Regions from separate parts of the Shewanella sp. Isolate8 genome, predicted to be linked through region 3. Evidence: predicted binding sites of a transcription regulator. Region 3 holds the regulator's gene; each other region holds the start of a gene.
What was found. The regulator sigma-54, encoded in region 3, starts transcription at its own class of promoters, with help from an activator protein. The targets are predictions, from matches to a motif close to GTTGGCACGNNNNTNGNNT.

Region 1 (2,273 bases), 320 kb from region 3:
GAGCTGAATCTCAGTTAGTTAAGGCGCACTTCGAAGCTAAAGCTGCTTGGGATGCCGGTGCAACCGAAGCTGAAATGAAGCCTATCTTAATGGATATCCGTCATTCACAATGGCGCTGGGACTATGCAACTGCCTCTCACGGTGTTGCGGCTCACGCGGCTGATGAAGCACTGCGTATATTAGGTACCTCAGTAGATAAGGCTGGTGATGCTCGCGTTAAGCTTGCTCAGCTGCTAGCGAAGAAAGGTGTTAAGCAACCTATCGCCTTCCCTGATGTCTCTACCAAGGCTAAGGCACAAGCTGCGCTGGGTATGGATATGAAGAAGTTGAATGGCGACAAGGAAGAGTTCAAGAAGACTGTACTTCCTAAGTGGGATGCCGAAGCTAAGAAGCGCGAAGCAACTTACTAATTTCTCCCCCCTGCATAGTAAAAGCCCCGGTTATCCGGGGCTTTTTTATGTCTGATCTTATTTAATCATCTTCAATAAGGCCTTGAACCTGTCGCCGTTGGCCTCAGCCTGCAGCTCGAATAGCAGAGATTCGCTGTTGGTCAATAGCGCGCCGTGCTGCGCCATCATCTCACAGCCCAAGATCTTATTGGCCTCGGTTCGCGAGGAGACGGCGTCTGTCACCAGATGCACCTGGTAACTGTTGTCCAGCAGATCCCGGCAGGTCTGATAGACGCAGATATGGGTCTCTATACCTGCGAGTAGCACCTTGGGTCTGTCATACTGGCGTAATGCCTGTCTGAAGGGCTCGGCCTGCCAGGCGCTAAAAGTTGCCTTGGCGATAGGCTGATAGTGAGGCGCAAGTAGCTCAGCTAACACCGGGCTGGTGGCGCCTAGCTTATCTGGGAGTTGTTCGAGCCAGATGACAGGGATCTCAAACAGCTCGGCCGCCTTGATCAGTGTGATGAGCCGGGCTTCAAGTTCCTCGGCTTGGTGCATCAGGGTAGCCAGCTTTCCTTGAACATCGACGATGACGAGTACACATTCCTGTGGTTTTAACATGGGGCGCTCCTCAATGGGTGGTGACTCCATGATACCCAGATAATCCCCTCTACCAATCCGTCATAAGTCGAATAGTTGGCTGCGCTATTTCTGTGCAGCCAATGCATAGCCGCACCTATTTGGTGCATTTGTATTCAACCCTAAGTGAACCTGTATTACTAAACCCATGAATGTTAAGGATTTGTAATATTGGCCTGATGATTGAATTGCCTTTGGCATCAGCAAGAATACTAAGATGAGTCGGAGGCGGTAATGAAATTAATCAGCGCAATAATCAAGCCATTCAAACTCGATGATGTGCGAGAAGCCATTGCAGGGTTGGGGATTGAGGGGATGACGGTGACCGAGGTGAAGGGATTCGGACGTCAGAAAGGCCACACTGAGCTCTATCGTGGCGCCGAATACCAGGTGGATTTTCTGCCTAAGGTCAAACTGGATATCGCCACTAAGGCTGAAAACGTCGACCACCTTATCGAGTCCATCGTCGCGGCGGCGCACACGGGCAAGATAGGCGACGGCAAGATTTTCGTGACGGATCTCGATCAGGTGATCCGTATCCGTACCGGCGAACTCGATAACGAAGCACTTTAAGGGGGAATTCCAATGGAAGAGTTAGTAACACTAGGTGCGACAGTATCTGAGTTAAAGTTTGCTCTCGACACCTTTTATTTCTTGATCTCAGGCGCGCTGGTGATGTGGATGGCAGCCGGGTTTGCCATGTTGGAAGCGGGTCTGGTGCGCTCCAAGAACACCACAGAGATCTTAACCAAGAACGTCTGTCTCTACTCTATCGCCTGTATCATGTATCTGGTGGTGGGTTACAACATCATGTATGTGGATAACGCCGAGGGGGGCTGGTTGCCATCGTTCGCCAGTCTCATCGGTGCTCAGGCAAGTGACGCCGACCACGCGCTGGAGTCTGATTTCTTCTTCCAGGTGGTGTTTGTGGCGACCGCTATGTCTATCGTCTCTGGCGCCGTTGCCGAGCGTATGAAGCTGTGGGCCTTCCTGATCTTCTCCGTGGTAATGACTGGGGTTATCTATCCTGTAGAAGGTTACTGGACCTGGGGCGGCGGTTTCCTCTCTGAGGCTGGGTTTGTCGACTTTGCCGGCAGTGGCATAGTGCACATGGCGGGCGCAGCGGCAGCGATCTCAGGCGTCTTATTGCTCGGCGCTCGTAAGGGCAAGTATGGCCCTAACGGTCAGGTTAATCCTATCCCAGGTTCAAACCTGCCGATGGCTACTCTAGGTATGTTCATTCTG
Region 2 (2,273 bases), 860 kb from region 3:
TTGTCGCCCAACACAATACCGCTGTGTTGTTCCAGAAATAATTTAAATTGGTTGTACTCGGCTTCGGCAAGTGATTTATTCGGCACCTTGATATCCCAATATCAAAAAAGAAAACAGGCTACAACATACACTATAGCAAGCGTTGCAGAGGTCAGCGTTATACATTAGCTAACTCACTGATACAAGCCTAAACTTACCAAATTTAGGCTCAGGCCCAACTTAGTACAAATTACAAACTAAGATGTTTATTCACCGCTGCCGCTAATTCATCAGGATTAAATTTCGCGATAAAGTCATTGGCACCCACCTTCTCGACCATGGCCTGGTTAAATACGCCGCTAAGCGAAGTATGTAACACCACCTTAATGTCTTTCAATTTCGGGTTGTCGCGGATCTCAGCCGTCAGGGTATAGCCGTCCATCTCCGGCATCTCGATATCAGAAATGATCAGAGGGATCTCATGGGCCACATTATCCATCTCGGCAGCGACTGTCACCAGTTTCTCTAACGCCTCACGACCATCTTTAGCGGTATCTATCTGCAGACTCAATGATTCGAGGGCACGAATAATCTGCTTGCGCGCCACGGCCGAGTCGTCGATCACCATGATGTGATAATGACGCTCCCTGTCTATGGTCAGCTGCTCGTCGACCTCTTGACTGATCTGAGTCTTAACCGGCGAGATCTCATCGAGGATCTTCTCGACATCGAGAATCTCCACCAGCTCGCCTTCAATCTCGGTCACGGCGGTCAGGTAAGAGTAACGGCCCGCCCCTTGCGGCGGCGGCATGATGGCTTCCCAATTCATGTTGATGATGCGCTCGACCGACTTAACCAGGAAGCCCTGCACACTGCGGTTGTACTCGGAGATGATGATGAAACAACCTTCGGTATCTTCAATCGGTCTACCGCCGGTAGCCGCGCTGAGGTCGATCACCGAAATCGTCTGGCCGCGAATATGGGCCACGCCTCTCACAAAAGGGTTGAGCTTAGGCAGACCGGTCAGCGGCGGGCACTGCAGTACCTCTTTCACCTTAAATACGTTAATACCAAACCTTTGCCGCCCGTTTAATTTAAACAGCAATAGTTCTAAGCGGTTTTGTCCTACGAGTTGGGTGCGTTTGTTAACTGATTCAAGAATACTCGACATAATGCCTTTGCCCTGTTATCGGGTGAATGCGAAGCCGTTCCCATGGTAAATATGAGTATAGGCATACTAATTGCTTTATCTAGTTATATGACAACCAGACCTTTACTTTGTCAAATTTATGACACTCATTTCTCACAAAAAAATGGCAAAGCCTTGGCGCTTCAAACGAAGTATAGGTGTAATCTGGCTAATCAAGCTAGTCAATTCATTATGAAAGTAAATTTTGCATATTTTCTGTTTTTGTTACTCATCTCTCTGCCCTTAAAGGCGGCGGAGACAACCAGTGTCCCCTCTGTATCGACCATAGCGCGATTAGCTACAGAGGTAGTACAGGAAAAAATTATCTTACCCCAGGACGCCAAGGTCATTATTACCCCCCAAAGCCTGGATACCCGGCTAAAGCCCCCCGCCTGTTTGGGTGAGCCTAAGGCGGAAATCGCCAGCGACCGAGCCATCAGTAAAAACAACACAGTCAAGATCAGCTGCGATAGCCCAGATCTCGACTACCCCTGGCAGATCTATATTTCGGTTCGTGTCGAGGTGCTCTTCCCTGTGGTGGTCGCCAATCAGACCTTGGGGCCCGGCGATCTCATCGAACTGGATCAAATACGTCTCGACTATGTCGAGCAGAACCAACTCAGGGGCCAGCAATTTGATGACCCAGCGGCGGTGACTGGCACCCGGGTGAAGCGAAGAATCCCCGCCAATCAGCCGCTGTTTGCCGGTAACCTCTGCTTTGTCTGCAAGGGAGATATCGTTGCCATCTATGCGCGATCCGATAATTTCGAGATAAAAACCAACGGTGAAGCGTTAAAAGATGGTAACCTTGGCGATAAGATACGGGTACGCAATAGCCGCTCTAACAAGACAGTTGATGCACACGTGACAGGCATTGGCGAAGTGGAAGTCAGGATGTGATCCTGATGACCTTTGGCGCGCAAAAATTTATACTGTTTTTTGAAACTTTATCCTAAAGCTTTGACCATGAGTGCCGATAGACAAGTATGTTGATCTCATTTATGTAAGTTGGACCCCACAATGCCTATAGATATTAAGCACGTAAATACAAACACTAATAACCGGGTTGGCAATGCCAGCGCGAAAGCCTCGCAGCACAAAGGTG
Region 3 (2,273 bases):
CGACAACATCATGGCCGTACTGCAGACCCGCAGCGACCTGAACAACGACGGCCGTGAAGAGGAGCTGGAACACCTGCTGGAAGAGTTCCATATCACCCACATCCGTGACAGCCACGGCATGGCACTCTCTGGTGGTGAACGTCGCCGGGTAGAGATCGCCAGGGCGCTGGCCGCCAACCCTAAGTTTATTCTTCTCGACGAGCCTTTCGCCGGGGTCGATCCCATCTCGGTCATCGACATCAAGAAGATCATCGAACAGCTCAAGAATCGTGGCCTGGGGGTGTTGATCACCGACCATAATGTGCGCGAAACACTAGATGTCTGTGAGAAAGCCTACATCGTCAGCCATGGTAATCTGATCGCCGAGGGCACACCCGCCGAAATCTTAGACAACCAGCAAGTACGAGCAGTGTACTTAGGTGAACAATTCAAGCTATAGTTAATCTTATAACGGGGCCACACAGAAAAACCTATCTTAGATTGTGGCCTTAGCGACTATTCGATATATTTGTCCGGCACATATAGCCAGAGCTTTCTCATTTTATAATTAGAAACAAGGGAATAGCAGTACGATGAAAGCGTCACTTCAGCTCAAAATGGGTCAGCATCTCACCATGACGCCCCAGCTACAACAGGCCATTCGTCTGTTGCAGTTATCGTCATTAGAGTTGCAGCAGGAGATCCAGCAGGCATTAGAATCTAACCCGCTACTGGAGTTGGACGAAGAGCAGGAGAGCGCCAACGTCGAGCTGCAAGACGATGCCGTCAGCGACAACTTCGACACCAAGTACGACGACAAGATAGAGCTGGATTCGAGCCAGGATAATTCAGGTGTCGAGACCTCTGACGCCCTGACCCAGGACTCCATGCCAGACGAGCTGCCGGTCGATACCACCTGGGACGAGGTCTATACCGCCTCGCCCAACTCCAGCTCGGGCGCCATGCGTGACGACGACATGCCTTTTCAGGGAGAAACCAGCGAAGGTCTTTACGAACACCTTGAGTGGCAGAAGAACCTGACCCCCTTTTCCGATAACGACCTGGCCATCGCCACCGCCATCATAGATGCCATCGACGAGCGTGGTTACCTGACCCAGACCTGTGAAGATATTCTCGAAGCCATGGGCGATCCTGAGATCGAACTCGACGAGGTCGAGGCGGTACTCAAGCGGGTACAACACTTCGATCCCATAGGCGTGGCGGCAAGGGATCTCAGCGAATGCCTGACGATTCAGCTCGCCCAATACAGCGACGACACGCCGCACATCGCCAACGCCCGCATGCTGATCAAGGAACATCTGGATCTCATCGCCGGCCGCGACTTCCGTCTGTTGATGCGCAAGACCAAGCTCAAAGAAGATGACCTAAGGGATGCCATCGCCCTGATCCAGACTCTCAACCCTCGTCCCGGCCTCGCCATCACCGCCAGCCGCGACGAATATGTAATCCCGGATGTGACCGTCACCAAGAAGAAGGGACGCTGGGTGGTCGAGCTCAATCCCGACAGCATGCCCAAGATCAACGTCAATCAGCAGTATGCCGCCATGGCGCGCAGCACCAAGAGCCAGGCGGATGGCCAGTTTATTCGCGGTCACCTGCAGGAAGCCAAATGGTTCCTCAAGAGCCTGGAGAGCCGCAACGAGACCCTTCTCAAGGTGACCAACTGTATCGTCGACTTCCAACAAGGCTTCTTCGAATTTGGCGAAGAGGCGATGAAGCCCATGGTACTGAACGACATTGCCGAGGCGGTGGAGATGCACGAGTCCACCATCTCACGTGTGACCACACAAAAATATATGCATACCCCGAGAGGGATCTTCGAACTCAAATACTTCTTCTCCAGTCACGTCGGTACCGACGATGGCGGAGAGTGCTCTTCAACAGCAATACGCGCCTTCATCAAGAAGCTGGTTGCTGCGGAAAACCAGAAAAAGCCATTGAGCGACAGTAAGATGGCTCAACTCTTGGCCGAACAGGGTATCAAGGTAGCTAGACGCACCATTGCCAAGTATCGTGAAGCGATGCTGATACCGCCGTCGAATCAGCGCAAGAGCTTATAAAACAAACCTGGAAACTGGAGGACTATCTTTATGCAAATAAACCTGACTGGGCACCATATCGAGATCACCCAATCTCTACGAAGCTACATCGAAGAGAAATTCACAAAGCTTGAACGTCATTTCGATCAGATCAATAATGTGCACGTTGTATTAAATGTCGAAAAGTTGCAACAGAAGGTTGAGGCAAAGTTACATCTCCGCGGCGGAGAAGTG

Region 1: a site for sigma-54 is predicted at 1,199-1,217, ahead of L1D43_RS01685 (P-II family nitrogen regulator). Genes of this name have one in related genera too.
Region 2: a site for sigma-54 is predicted at 1,208-1,226, ahead of flgA (flagellar basal body P-ring formation chaperone FlgA). Genes of this name have one in related genera too.

Annotation. Positions count from the first base shown of each region.
Region 1 covers NZ_JAKEVI010000001.1:399,803-402,075, forward strand. Annotated here, with positions in the region: gene nrfA (ammonia-forming nitrite reductase cytochrome c552 subunit) at 1-410, shown strand, start outside; gene L1D43_RS01680 (hydrolase) at 468-1,010, opposite strand; gene L1D43_RS01685 (P-II family nitrogen regulator) at 1,263-1,601, shown strand; gene L1D43_RS01690 (ammonium transporter) at 1,614-2,273, shown strand, end outside.
Region 2 covers NZ_JAKEVI010000001.1:942,294-944,566, reverse strand. Annotated here, with positions in the region: gene L1D43_RS04070 (protein-glutamate O-methyltransferase CheR) at 1-92, opposite strand, end outside; gene L1D43_RS04065 (chemotaxis protein CheV) at 230-1,150, opposite strand; gene flgA (flagellar basal body P-ring formation chaperone FlgA) at 1,361-2,068, shown strand; gene flgM (flagellar biosynthesis anti-sigma factor FlgM) at 2,189-2,273, shown strand, end outside.
Region 3 covers NZ_JAKEVI010000001.1:78,353-80,625, reverse strand. Annotated here, with positions in the region: gene lptB (LPS export ABC transporter ATP-binding protein) at 1-439, shown strand, start outside; gene L1D43_RS00355 (RNA polymerase factor sigma-54) at 573-2,060, shown strand; gene hpf (ribosome hibernation promoting factor) at 2,091-2,273, shown strand, end outside.